2 regions of the Paenibacillus sp. J22P51 genome follow, and region 1 is predicted to be linked to the other one. Evidence: a T-box and tRNA genes for the amino acid it is inferred to sense, from the RefSeq annotation. Region 1 holds a T-box; the other holds one or more tRNA genes.
What was found. A T-box is a leader RNA that pairs with one kind of tRNA and senses whether it is charged. The one in region 1 lies ahead of AC58QC_RS05230 (valine--tRNA ligase), so its partner is inferred to be a tRNA-Val.

Region 1 (6,617 bases):
CAATGTCAACCTCTAGATTCATCTCTCGAAGAAGACCACTTGCGATTTCAGCGAGCAGGGAAGCATCCCCTTTTTTATGAAAATTCGCTTCGGTAATAATGAGCGTATCCACCAATGGTAGTATATGCCTTAAGTAGCCTGTATGATTCTTCGTCGCTAGCATTCCAATCATCATATGAAGCTTCTTATAACTATAAACGTTTTGAAGTGCTGCAGCCAGTGTTGCAGCCCCTTCTGGGTTATGAGCCCCATCGATTAGGATTCGCGGTTCCTGTGAAACCATTTCCAGCCTACCTGGCCATTTCGTTCCCTCAAGACCCTTTTGCAAATCCACATCCTCCACAATAGTGGCATAATATTGACGAAGAACCTCAAGAGTCATGACCGCTACGGCCGCATTCTTCAATTGATGCTCACCATTCAATGTGATAGACAGATCTGGTATAGGTCGAAAAGGTCCGTTAAACTGGAAGCTTTGACGATCTAGCTCGCTGTTCACTTCAGTCAACGTAAATTGATCGCCAAGGGAGTAAAGCGTGGCTTTCTTCGCCTTCGCCGTTTGCTCTATAACGTTCCAAATCGCGGCAGGCTCAACAGCCGTAATGACTGGAACTCCCGCTTTAATAATCCCTGCTTTCTCAGCTGCTACGAGCTCCAGCGTATCACCCAGAATATCCATATGATCATGGCCTACATTCGTAATTACGGTAACGATTGGATTCACGATATTCGTGCTATCCAGCCTTCCCCCGAGACCTGTTTCCCATACCACGTAATCGGGATAAGCCACTTTTCCGAAGTAAAGAATCGCAAGTGCAGTCGAAATTTCAAACATCGTTGGCTGGCCAACCTCTGTGGCTGCAATCTCATCCACAATCGGCTTCATGTCATTCACTAATCGCAGCAGGACGTCATCCTCAATGTCCGCACCATTCACCTGAATACGATTGGTATATTTCACCAAATAGGGTGACGTAAACGTGCCTACATCATAGCCGCACGCTTGAAGCACGGAAGCTAAATAAGCGCATGTTGAGCCCTTTCCATTCGTACCAGCCACATGAATGAACTTCAGCCTGCGTTCTGGGTGACCTAGCTTCTCCATGAGGAGATGCATACGTTGGAGGCCCGGTTTCATACCGAGCTTCTCCATCCGTCCAACAATCCAATCAATGGCTTCCTGTGCGGTTTGAAATTCACCCGCAGTGTTCTTGATTTCATCCATTGTTCTCATCCTCTTTTACTATATGAATCACCTTGTAGACGAACCTAGGCAATCGTATAATTTGCGTTCATTAAGCCTTTAACTCCGCTAATCGAGCGATAACTTTATCCCGCTTATCCGCATAATCGGCAAGCTTGGCTTTCTCCTCTTCGATAACTTTCGCAGGTGCCTTAGCTACAAAGCCTTCATTGCCCAGCTTTTTCTCAATACGCTCTACCTCACCATGCAAGGATTGCAGTTCTTTATCCAAACGAGCAAGCTCTTGCGCGATATCGATCAGACCCGCTAAAGGTAAGTACAACTCAGCTCCTGTGATAATTGCCGTCATCGCTTTGTCTGGTGCTGCCATACCAAGGTCAATTTCAAGATTAGATGTGTTGCAGAAGCGCTTCAGGTATTCCTCATTTTTGCTAAGAATCTCCTGTGTCTCTGAACTTGCAGGTTTAATAAGCAGCTCCACTTTCTTACTCATCGGCACATTCACTTCAGCACGGATATTTCGAACCGAACGAATCGCTTCCATCAAAAGCTCCATCTCACGAATCGCATCAGGCGCCTCGAAGGCTGCGTTCTCTGTCGGCCAGGCCGCCAGCGTAATCGTATCGCCAACATGCGGCAAGTGCTGCCAGATTTCCTCCGAGATGAACGGCATGAATGGATGAATCAAACGCTGTGTTTGGTCTAGTACATAAGCTAGAACGGATTGTGTCTGCTTCTTCGCCGCTGCATCCGTGCCATACAGGCTCAGTTTGCTGAACTCAATGTACCAATCACAGAGATCATCCCAGATGAAGTTATAGAGCAGTCGCCCTGTTTCACCGAATTCGTAGCTGTCAATCAGACGAGTTACATCACGAACCGTCTCGTTCAAACGATGCAAAATCCAACGGTCTGCTGTACCTAGTTGACCAGTCAAATCGATATCAGCTGCGTTTACACCTTCCAAATTCATCAGAGCGAATCGAGATGCGTTCCAAATCTTATTGGCAAAATTACGAGCTTGCTCAACCCGCTCCCAGCGGAAGCGCAAATCTTGACCCGGCGTACTGCTCGTAGAAATCATATAACGCATGGCATCCGCACCGTATTTCTCGATAACTTCTAACGGATCAACACCATTACCAAGGGATTTGGACATTTTGCGGCCTTCGGAATCGCGAACAAGACCATGCATAAGCACATCTTTGAAAGGAATTTGTCCCGTAAATTCAAGTCCTTGGAAAATCATTCGAGCTACCCAGAAATAAATGATATCGTAGCCAGTTACTAGAACACTCGTCGGATAGAAACGCTTCATGTCTTCGGAATCATTCGGCCACCCTAATGTGGAGAAAGGCCATAGCGCCGAGCTGAACCATGTATCCAGGACATCGTTATCTTGGTTAAGATTCGTGCTTTGGCAATGTGAGCAAGCTGTAGCATCTTCACGGGTTACGGTCACTTGACCGCAATCAGCACAGTGCCAAGCAGGAATTCGGTGTCCCCACCATAACTGACGGGAAATACACCAGTCACGTACATTTTCAATCCAGCTCAGATATGTTTTCTCGAAACGATCTGGTACAAAATTAACACCAGTGCCTGATTTTTGCGCTTCAATCGCTTGATCAGCAAGCGGCTGCATTTTCACGAACCATTGCGTGGACAAGTAAGGTTCAATAACTGCACCACTGCGCTCGCTATGTCCAACTTGGTGAACGTGCTCTTCGATTTTAATCAGAACGCCTTGTTCTTTCAAATCTGCTACGATTTGCTTCCGGCACTCGAAACGGTCCTGCCCTTGGTAAGGGCCAGCGTTCGCATTCATCGTTCCGGATTCGTCCATAACGAGAATTTGCGGCAGATTGTGACGCTTTCCTACTTCGAAATCGTTCGGATCATGCGCAGGCGTGATTTTTACTGCGCCGCTTCCGAACTCTTTTTCAACATAATCGTCTGCAATAATCGGAATTTCGCGGTTGACGATTGGAAGCAGTAAAGACTTTCCGATAAGGTGCTTGTAACGCTCATCCTTCGGATGAACTGCAACGGCTGTATCGCCAAGCATCGTTTCAGGACGCGTCGTAGCCACAACGATGGAGCCTGATCCGTCAGTCGTTTCATACTTCAAATGATACAGCGCACCTTGTACTTCTTTATATTCAACTTCAATATCCGAAAGAGCCGTGCGTGCCGCTGGATCCCAGTTAATAATATAGTTGCCGCGATAAATCAGGCCTTTTTCAAACAAGCTAACGAAAACTTCACGAACCGCTTGTGAAAGTCCTTCATCTAGGGTGAAGCGTTCACGCGAATAATCAAGTGAGAAGCCCATTTTGGCCCATTGCTCGCGTATGGTATCCGCATATAATTCTTTCCACTCCCAGACCTTCTCCAAGAACTTCTCGCGTCCAAGATCGTAGCGCGTTTGTCCTTGCTCACGAAGCTTCTGCTCAACACGCGTTTGCGTTGCAATCCCAGCATGATCAGAGCCAGGCAGCCACAGCGTGTCAAAGCCCTGCATACGCTTCGTACGAATCAGAATATCTTGCAGTGTAAAATCAAGCGCATGCCCGATGTGCAGCATACCTGTTACATTCGGAGGCGGGATCACGATCGTGTAGGTTTCCGCGTCAGGGCGGTTGCCTGCTTTGAAAAATTCATTTTTAATCCAGTAATCGTACCATTTACGCTCCGCTTCTTTCGGGTCGTACGTGGTAGGCATTTCTGTTTGTAATTTGGCTTCGGTCATAAAAGTACCTCCATATCTGGCTAGATGTTAATGTGATTGCAAAAAATTAAGATGAGCAAATAAACACAAAAAAACCTTTCGCCCAAAAAAGGACGAAAGGTATAGCTTCCGTGGTACCACCTTCATTTCATGTGACTTGCCCCAATAGCAAATAACATGACACTTATAACAGATAACGGCTGCGACCGGAAAATGCTAATGCATGCGAGAAACGATAACTCTGCGATTGCACTCACATTTACTGCTCCAGGGCGACTTCGATCGGATGTTTCCTGAGGAACCTCTCAGCGCTGCAGTTCCACTCTCTGAAGGGCGTTCCGACTACTACTCCCTATCTTTGCAATTCCATATGTTGGTTTGAAAATGATTTACACTATATGATATCGAATTATTTACACATAGTCAATAATTTCAGCGCCTTTTATTAGGATTATTTTCTAGTATTGGGCGAAATGGTGTAACTTATACGTTGACCTTAACTACATCCCATATTCCCCCAAACATAAAGAGCCCCCAGCCGCGATAGCAGCCGGAGGCTCTTGCCTATGTATCGGTTATTATTTGGGCAGATAAATAACTTGACCCACTGTGATATCCTGATCGCTCAATCGATTCATCAATTGAATCTCACGCGTTGTCAGTTGATATCGCTTGGCAATTGACTCTAACGTATCTTCCTTTTGAACGATACATAATTTGAGCTTCTTGAACTCTTGCGACTCCGATCTGCTCTGGAGAAATAATCTCCTCCATTCAACGGCATCTATCCGCGATTCCGCCTCAAGAGCCGCTTGCGCCTCTGCTTCCGCAATCCGCTTGTCGGAAAGATACGTGCCTGCCTTTGATAATAACGATTTGATGCCATACGGGTTAACCTCCACAGCGTCCGCGGCCTTCTTCCCAAAGGCAACTTTAAGCTCCTTTTTCTCCTCCGTAACAACGGTACTATCGGCATGCGGGGTTACCTTCAGCTCGATTTGTTCCACTTCTACTCCAAACGTGTCATCGCCATGACTGACTGGTTGAGCCGCAATGACCGCTGGTTCAGGTGCAGCTGCAATTAGAGTTGGAGATGGTGTAGGAATCGGCGTAGGAAGGACTGGTGTCGGCGGTGGTTGGATCACTTGTGGAATCTGTGGTTCTTGCACAGCCTGCGCAAATTGTACGGGTGCTGGTGCGTACGGAATGATGGGCTCGGAGCGCGGATAGTCAATTTGATGAACAAATGTGACCTCTTCTTCCTCCCGCCAGTTCTCTTGCTGTGCAGAAACCATTTCTACACCTTGTAGGGAAAGAACCCCCGTTACATTCAAGCTGCGAGCCGATAAGAGGTCGATATCAAAGTTCTCGATTTCCACCTGAATATCTTCTACACGATGAATGCGATTCAAGGGAAGCGTGATTTCGACAGGAATTAAATGCTCAAGTGTGCGAGGACTGCCGCCTTCGTCACTAAAGTAATTACCCGTAAGTAGTAAATTCCCCTTTAAGATCGCTTGATCATCCAGCGTTATCACTTGAATATGCGGAAGCAATTCTACTTCATTTAATTCTTGTATAGCCGCCAAATTTTCCTGCAAATGCACACGTTCATAAATATCAAATCGTAACCCTGGTTGTTGTTCAGACACCGAATGAATCCTCCCTTCCGTTAACTCGAAACATAAATCAGCTCCGAATTGTTGGGTGATATACTTGATTGTCTCTAAAAGTATATGGGTGGAGGAGGCCAGGCATGACTACATTTTTCAATTCGCGGACATCTGGTCCAATAATAACTTGAAATCTAGTGGATAAGGCGCATGAACTACGACCTCATCTTGTGTTATCGGATGCTTAAATACAAGCCGTTCACCATGAAGAGCTTGCCTTTGAAATAAACGCGAAGAACCCCCATATAAGGTGTCTCCTACCAAGGGATGTCCCAAATAACTGAGATGCACACGAATTTGATGCGTTCGGCCTGTCTCCAATTCTACTTCCACAAGTGCCGCAGCTTTCAGTTGTTGAACAACACGATAGTGCGTAAGCGCCTGATCCCCATTGGGGGCTACTCTTCGTTTCCCTGGCTGATGACGATCCTTGCCGATCGGTTCATTAATCCATCCTTCTTTTGCTTTGAAAATCCCTTGAGCCAACGCTATATAGCGTCTATCAATTTGCTTCTCTCTCATGGCTTCATCCAATAGGACATGGGCCCATTCATTTTTGGCATAAAGTACAACGCCTGTCGTATCTTGATCTAGACGGTGAATATGACGAACGCCGCATGCTTGTCCGGTCGCTTCATAATAATGAGCTACCGCATTAGCAAGCGTTCCTCCTTGTCCGACTTCAGCTGGATGGACAGACTTACCAGCGGGTTTATTCACGACTAGAGTGAACTCATCTTCAAATAAGACGTCTAATGGATATGACTCGGGTTTAAACGCCGCCTTCTCCTGAGGAAATACCTTTAGCCGAATCGTACTGCCTTCAACGCGAATAAGTCCCTGTGAAGCTAAGCGTAGAAAAAATTTGCGAGGTACAGGCAAGAAAGCCGCTAATTCTTCAATTGCACCTGGTTTAAGCGGTTTCCAATGCTCGTTCGGAAGTGGTAGCTGCAGCCATTCTCCATCTCGTGACCAATTCATCATGATTTCATGCCTTTACGAAATGATA
Region 2 (6,617 bases), on a different contig from region 1:
AATGAGAAAATGATGACAGGCTTCCGGCGACTCATCCTTCTCATCCATCTCGAGGTGAGCGGGTACTTGTTGTTCATCAACAAATACATTAAAACGAACAGCAAAACAAGCTTTCAGTTGATCCATTGTAGTAACACGAATTGTTTCCATATGGGCTTCTTCCTCTCTCTAAGATCGTTTCTTGATCTTATCCCATTCCGGAAATGTTGTCCATATGCGAACAATCGCTTTTATTTTTTTTCCAATAAATAGCTGCAAGCCCCAATGGCAAACCCAAACAGGGCACCAGCAGCTACCTCCCGCGGTAAATGACCTAATCGTTCCTTCAAGGCTTTGCGTCTTCTGGCATGATACAACCCGGGGTGCTGGCGAGCAATTCGTTCGACCTGCTCATCTAGATCATTCACTTCTACAGCAATCTCACCAGCCGATCTGCGGATGCCCATTGCATCGTACATGACAACTGCTCCGAATACGGAGCACACCGCAAAATCAATGGCAGAGAAGCCTCTTTTCAGCCCAATATATGTGGCCAATGCCGTGACACCTGATGAATGAGAGCTTGGCATTCCACCTGTTTGTACTAATTGTGACCAATCCCATTTTTTACTGAACACATACGTTAAAGGTAATTTGATGGCTTGAGCGGCACCAATACCGATCAGAGCCGTAGTCAATGCTCGATTCATTTCCGTTCACCTCACTACTAGCATCCATCACAGGTTTAGATTCTATGCGCAAAGTTTGTTATACTAGACACATTGATTCTTTGTAAGGAGTGTGACTGATGAATATCGCCTTTTTCCTTTTACCTAAATCCGAAGTCATTACCGCGACTCCACAAGCAACCCTTCGACAAACGTTGGAGCGTATGGAGTATCATCGATATACCGCTGTCCCGATTCTTTCCGATGAGGGTCATTATGTAGGAACCGTTACCGAAGGGGATTTACTTTGGTTTCTCAAAAATTCTGAGCATATCGGCTTTGAGAATGCCCACCGACATGTACTTGAAGAAGTTCCTCTGCGAGTTAAAAATAAACCCGTTCATATTCATGCAGACATGGTGGATCTGATTGATTTGGCTAAAGTACAAAACTTTGTACCTGTCGTCGATGATTCGGATAAATTCATCGGGATCGTTCGACGGAGTGAAATTATTGAGTATTGCGCGAAGCAAATGAACTTTAGAACCAAAGCTGTACAGCCCTAATTTATCGTTTATTAGTTATGAAAAAAAGGAAAAAGGCTGATATATTCAGCCTTTTTCCTTTTTTTCTAACCATATTATTATTGTAACTGGCCATTTGAGGATGCTTTGGAAGATACAAATTCACTTGCCCAGTCTACCATCCCATTCATTAGAGTAAGAATGAGATTAACCGCATCTTTCTCGGTTAGCGATCCATTGGATTGACTACTGACGTACTGTGATGTTTTTTGTTCCAGCTTAACAACTAAATCTTTAATTTTCAAAAGCTCATTGGCTAAATCAGTTACTTGCTGATTATTCGAGTCACCCTGGCTTGATTTCATATTTTGGCTTTGACCTTGGCTTTGATCTTTACTCTGATCTTGGCTTTGGTTTTGACTTTGAGAGGCACTTGTAGTTGCTGCTTCGTCTTGCGCGGTTACACTGTTATCAGTGGAAGCCTTTTGACCTTGGCTGTCTTGAGAGCTTTGAGCGCTTGAGATCAACATCTTTTTGACCTGCTCTAATTCGATCAATACCATATCATTTTGTTTTGTTAATTCATCCATTTGCAACTTGAGATCCTGTGTTTTGATCATGTTGTCGAAACCCTTCCTTCCCTTATTTCACAGCACCGCAAGCAATCCGCTTACCCGAGTTGCCGGATGGATCCGTTTTCAGATCATCTGCCTTCTCATGAATAACCAAACTAGAGCCTCCCGGTTTAAAAAGCGAGTTCGTTTGGTCCTTTTCTAACACGACCGCCTTCGTTACAGCGCTGAACTTCCCATTGCCTTGTGCATCCACAATGAGATTTGGAAGATCTCCCGCATGCGCCCCTTTGGGATTCAAGAAGCCATGTTCCTTTTTATGAGGATTCAAATGCGCTCCAGCCGAATCAAACGTTGGTGCTTCGCATATAGCTTTCTCATGAATGTGCAAGCCATGTACACCAGGAGGTAGCCCGCTAACTTGTACATCCAGCTGTACACCCTCCTTCACGGCCGTTAATTGCGCTGACCCTACCGATTGGTTATTTGCTCCGATAAGTGCAACACTGATTGTTTCTGGAGGCGGAGTTGCCTCTGATACCAAGGTGCTTCTAGCTGCTTGACAACCTGTCAACATAAAGAGACCCAAGCTGGCCGTCACCATAAATTGAACTGATTTCATTGTGTACAATCCTCCTGTAAAACCACACATTGGTATATTCTACCCTTAGGATGCACAACTGCCTCTCACGGTAACCATATTTCAACTAACAAATTTTCTAATTCTTCCGTTGGCACAACAAAAAACCTGCCATCTTTCGATCGCAGGCCCTTCTTATTTGTGTCTCTTGGATATGATTATAAAATGGTCATGAGCTTGGCAATGATTTGAAGATTTTCTAATTTCCTTTTATAGAAGTGGAACTCAACCTTCGTATGTTCAACTGCATCTTCCATTTGTAAAACCTGCTTCTGTAAGTCTTTCGTGTACGGCCATAATTCTGCTTGTCGTTGAAGCTCATTTTTCCCGGTAACGAGACCTTCACCAATCACTTCATACTCTTTGGATAGAAGCATATGCTTCGCCCAATTCAATTCAGATACGGCATCGACATAAATGGCTTCTGCTTGTTTTAATAATTCTGGTACAAGTTGTAGCTCTAAAATAACATCCGACCGGTTCATTCGGATTCCTCCTAAAGAGTTTTCATAGAAACTCAGCATAGTAAATCATGAAAAATTGGTACTTAGCCTCATTTATATTCATAGAAAAACAAAACATGCACAATCGCTGAAAGCCGCGAAAATAGCGGATTTTCTCTTCTTTTTCGACTTGTTCCGCAACAGCTTATCCCTAAAAAGTGACAGAACAATCAAGATTACATTAAATCTATTCAATAGGCTTCCAACCTACTTGTATAACCTAGTAGAACTGATACAATGTTACTATACGTATCAGAGGAGGTGACAAAAATGAGCCAAGAGGAAGAAGTAGTACAACAAAATGAGCAAGAAGAAATCTCTGCTGAATCCACTGAAGAAGTGGTAAGTCAAGAGGCTGAAGTAGAAATCGCTGAAGCGATTGAAGAAGCAGCTGCTGCAGAGGAAGAAAGCGAACAATCCGAAGAAGAATAATGAAACCGCTATCATAATAGTTAAAATATCCCCCTCAACTTAACCGTTGGGGGTTTATTGATTTTATAAAAATTTTTTTTGATTTCCGCGAATAAATATTCTGAACATTCAAATAATACTGGTGTACCAAAAAAAAGGAGATGATTTTGAATGGCTAGATCAAACACTTTGGTCGTACAACAAGCTAAAGCAGCACTGGATCAAATGAAGTATGAAGTCGCTCAGGAAATTGGTGTCCCTCTCTCCCCTTCTGGTTACAACGGTAATTTGGCAACACGTGATGCTGGCTCAATCGGTGGCAACATCACAAAAAGATTAGTGCAAATGGCTGAACAATCTCTCGGCGGCTACAAACGCTAATCCTTTGATGTAGGAGCAAGCTCAAAAAAGACTGAATCACTCGATCCTCCTTAGAGTGACCTTCAGTCTTTTTTCTATTTCCTTCGAATTCCTCCGATTTTCCTTCAATTTCCTCACCAGTTTTCCCAAATGTCTATAATTGATCTCCTAGTTTTAGTATGATTACCTTGCCCCTATACCCGGAAAAGGAGTGTTGAACCGATGACCATGCAATACGAAATCTTTCGTGACCCCTTCCGAATGTTAATTTTATTGGCCACCTTAGTAAGCGAGAAGCAAAACGAACCTGCCCTCCAATTTGACAACGTACCTTTTTTCGAAAATGATACCTTTCTTATTCAGCACGACAAGTTTGTGTACAAAAAAAACCTTACAGAAATCACCTGGTTTCAATTTTTAGGAAGAGACATTGCATGTAGTAAAGACCTGTCCCGCGAAGATTATAATAAAATGTTTGTTGATTGCCTCGCGTCCTTATATCACATTACATAAAAAACGAAGGAGCAGATCACTGAGATCTGCTCCTTCATTTTATTATTACTTCTTCTTTACTTCCTCAACAAAAACATCACTTGCATCACGTGTGCTTCCAAGCTCAAGAATCGTATATTTTTTCTCGCCGATCATGATCACATCTTCCACTTCAGGTAGAGGATCGCCCAGATACACAGTACCTAAATACACATTACTACTCTTCAACCGTAAATTCCAACGATGTTGTTGTTTCGTCATATCCTTTTTCCTCCCAAACTCTAATGATCTCAAGTTACCATAAATTCACGCAAGATGAAAGCTATACTAGGAAACATCGCATGGATATGGTACATTTGATTCACAATCATTACCAGAGAGGCTGACAACTTGCTATGACATCAACAGGCGTTACAGAAGAGGAGCTTTCCCTTTTACTTGCAAAAGACACAGATTCTCCAATTGAAGAAGCTTTACATACCCCCTTTATTCCGCGATCCAAAAAGAAGAGAAAGCCTTATTCTATCCTGCATAAGCTGATCTTTTTCTGGCAAAAGTGAGCCTGCCCATCAATTGACAATCTCTCGAATTCTTGGTATATTACTAAATGTATCCATAAACGACTTGTTAGCTCAGCTGGGAGAGCACTATCTTGACAGGGTAGGGGTCAGTGGTTCGAGCCCACTACAGGTCATACTAGAAAGTCCTTACATTGTAAGGGCTTTTTGTTTTTAAGGCAGTCATAAATACCTCGTAAAACTGAATTTATTCCCATTGGTCACATACTGGTCACCGATGACGCTTATTTAGCTAGAAAACACTGTTCTCGTTGAGGTAATAACTTGTCATCAGGACATGAAAGTGTGGATTGGATTAAACTAATGGGTAGCATAGTTGAATTAGAATTTAAGTATCTTGCATTTTTATGAAATCGTATAAAAGAGTCAAAATAGTATAGGTATTAAAGAAAATCGTGCATTTCTCAAAATTATGCTCTCGATTAAGCTTAGAAGAAATCGCTTCGTTTGGAATGCTTAGCGATTACAGAAGAACGAAGGAGGGGATTGGATGTCTCAGACAACAGCTTTCCAAGAAGCATGGCGCTCCATTTCAGGGGATTACTACGACTGGAGGCTGACGCTGCAGCCGGAAACTCTGTACAATTACGATTACAGCCAGATGCTGACGATGAAGTTGATGTTGGCTACGCCTGACGGAAAAGGCGGTTCGAACGTGCATTGCACATTCGAGCAGGCGCTTCGATATATCAAAGAGACGGACAGGATGACCAGAGGCATTCCGAAAATCATATACCTTATCGGATGGCAGTACAACGGTCATGATGACAAGTATCCTGCCTGGGACGAAGTGAATCCGCACTTAAAAAGACCGCAGGACGAAAGTGCTAGAGACAGTTATCTGTGGCTGGTAAAGGAAGCTCGACGTTACAACACGACGATAAGCGTTCATGTCAACATGACGGACGCTTACGATGACAGCCCGCTTTGGAAGCAGTACCTGGAGCGCGATCTGATCTCGCGCAACGAAGACGGCTCTTTGCTGCAAATCGGCTGCTGGAACGATAGATCAGCCTATCAAATTTGCTACAAGCACGAGTGGGAGAGCGGAACGACGGTGCAGCGCATCGAAAAGCTCATATCGCTGCTGAAGCTGGAAGATGCGCGAACGGTGCATTTGGATGCGTATTTCCCGAGGGCGAATACTTACAGCGGTATATCGCAAGACGAGGAGTCGTCATATATGCGCCGTACGATCCGCTATTTCCGTCAGCGCGGCATCGACGTGACGAGCGAAAACTTTGCCCTTTTGCGCACCGATCCGTTCATCGGCTTGCAGCCATGGTGCTGGTGGTTCGATCAAAATCAAGAGCAGCATTTTCTGGAACGTCCTGCCCGATTGATCAGCGGAGCTTCTTTACGTAATTACAGCATTCCTTTTCCACATATGAGCTCCGACTTGGAATTTCTGTTCGGTACGGGGGTGCAAGGAGAGGATATTTTTCCGCTTGAGAACTGGCACCAGCTATTCCTGGAGCAGTTCTGTCTGAACATGCTTCAATATCAATATTTGAATTCGTTGGATCGGTTGCGTTTGGAAAACAAGGGCGAAAACCGAATCATGCATTATTCCGGGGGACATGTAGTCTCTTTGGCGGATCGTTCGGTCACCTGCAACGGAAGAGTGCTGCGGGAACACAACGACGTGCTTTTCCCTGCGCTATGGCAAGCTAAACCGGAGTTGATCGCCTACAGTAAAGGGGGATATGCGAACAAACTGTGGACTCTTCCGCCGGATTGGAGCTATGTGGGCGAAGTCGATATTTACCGGATTACGCCCGATGGCTTAGCCGCGGAGCAGCTTGCTCAGAAGCTCGTCGAAGGGACGCTCGAGTTGTCTTTAGCACCGGGATCGGCTTTTTCGATTTTCCCGACAAGTAGGTGACAACG

Region 2: it has a tRNA-Val gene. The T-box ahead of AC58QC_RS05230 (valine--tRNA ligase) is inferred to sense a tRNA for this amino acid. The anticodon was not compared.

Annotation. Positions count from the first base shown of each region.
Region 1 is NZ_JCAUAZ010000002.1:95,668-102,284, reverse strand. It holds gene AC58QC_RS05235 (bifunctional folylpolyglutamate synthase/dihydrofolate synthase) at 1-1,225, opposite strand, end outside; gene AC58QC_RS05230 (valine--tRNA ligase) at 1,296-3,956, opposite strand; T-box leader at 4,042-4,303, opposite strand; gene AC58QC_RS05225 (LysM peptidoglycan-binding domain-containing protein) at 4,514-5,587, opposite strand; gene AC58QC_RS05220 (RluA family pseudouridine synthase) at 5,705-6,592, opposite strand.
Region 2 is NZ_JCAUAZ010000003.1:283,106-289,722, reverse strand. It holds gene AC58QC_RS09495 (GNAT family N-acetyltransferase) at 1-150, opposite strand, end outside; gene AC58QC_RS09490 (divergent PAP2 family protein) at 231-689, opposite strand; gene AC58QC_RS09485 (CBS domain-containing protein) at 788-1,213, shown strand; gene AC58QC_RS09480 (hypothetical protein) at 1,291-1,791, opposite strand; gene AC58QC_RS09475 (superoxide dismutase family protein) at 1,814-2,365, opposite strand; gene AC58QC_RS09470 (hypothetical protein) at 2,542-2,868, opposite strand; gene AC58QC_RS09465 (hypothetical protein) at 3,157-3,318, shown strand; gene AC58QC_RS09460 (alpha/beta-type small acid-soluble spore protein) at 3,469-3,678, shown strand; gene AC58QC_RS09455 (hypothetical protein) at 4,216-4,410, opposite strand; tRNA gene AC58QC_RS09450 (tRNA-Val) at 4,771-4,843, shown strand; gene AC58QC_RS09445 (endo-alpha-N-acetylgalactosaminidase family protein) at 5,218-6,612, shown strand.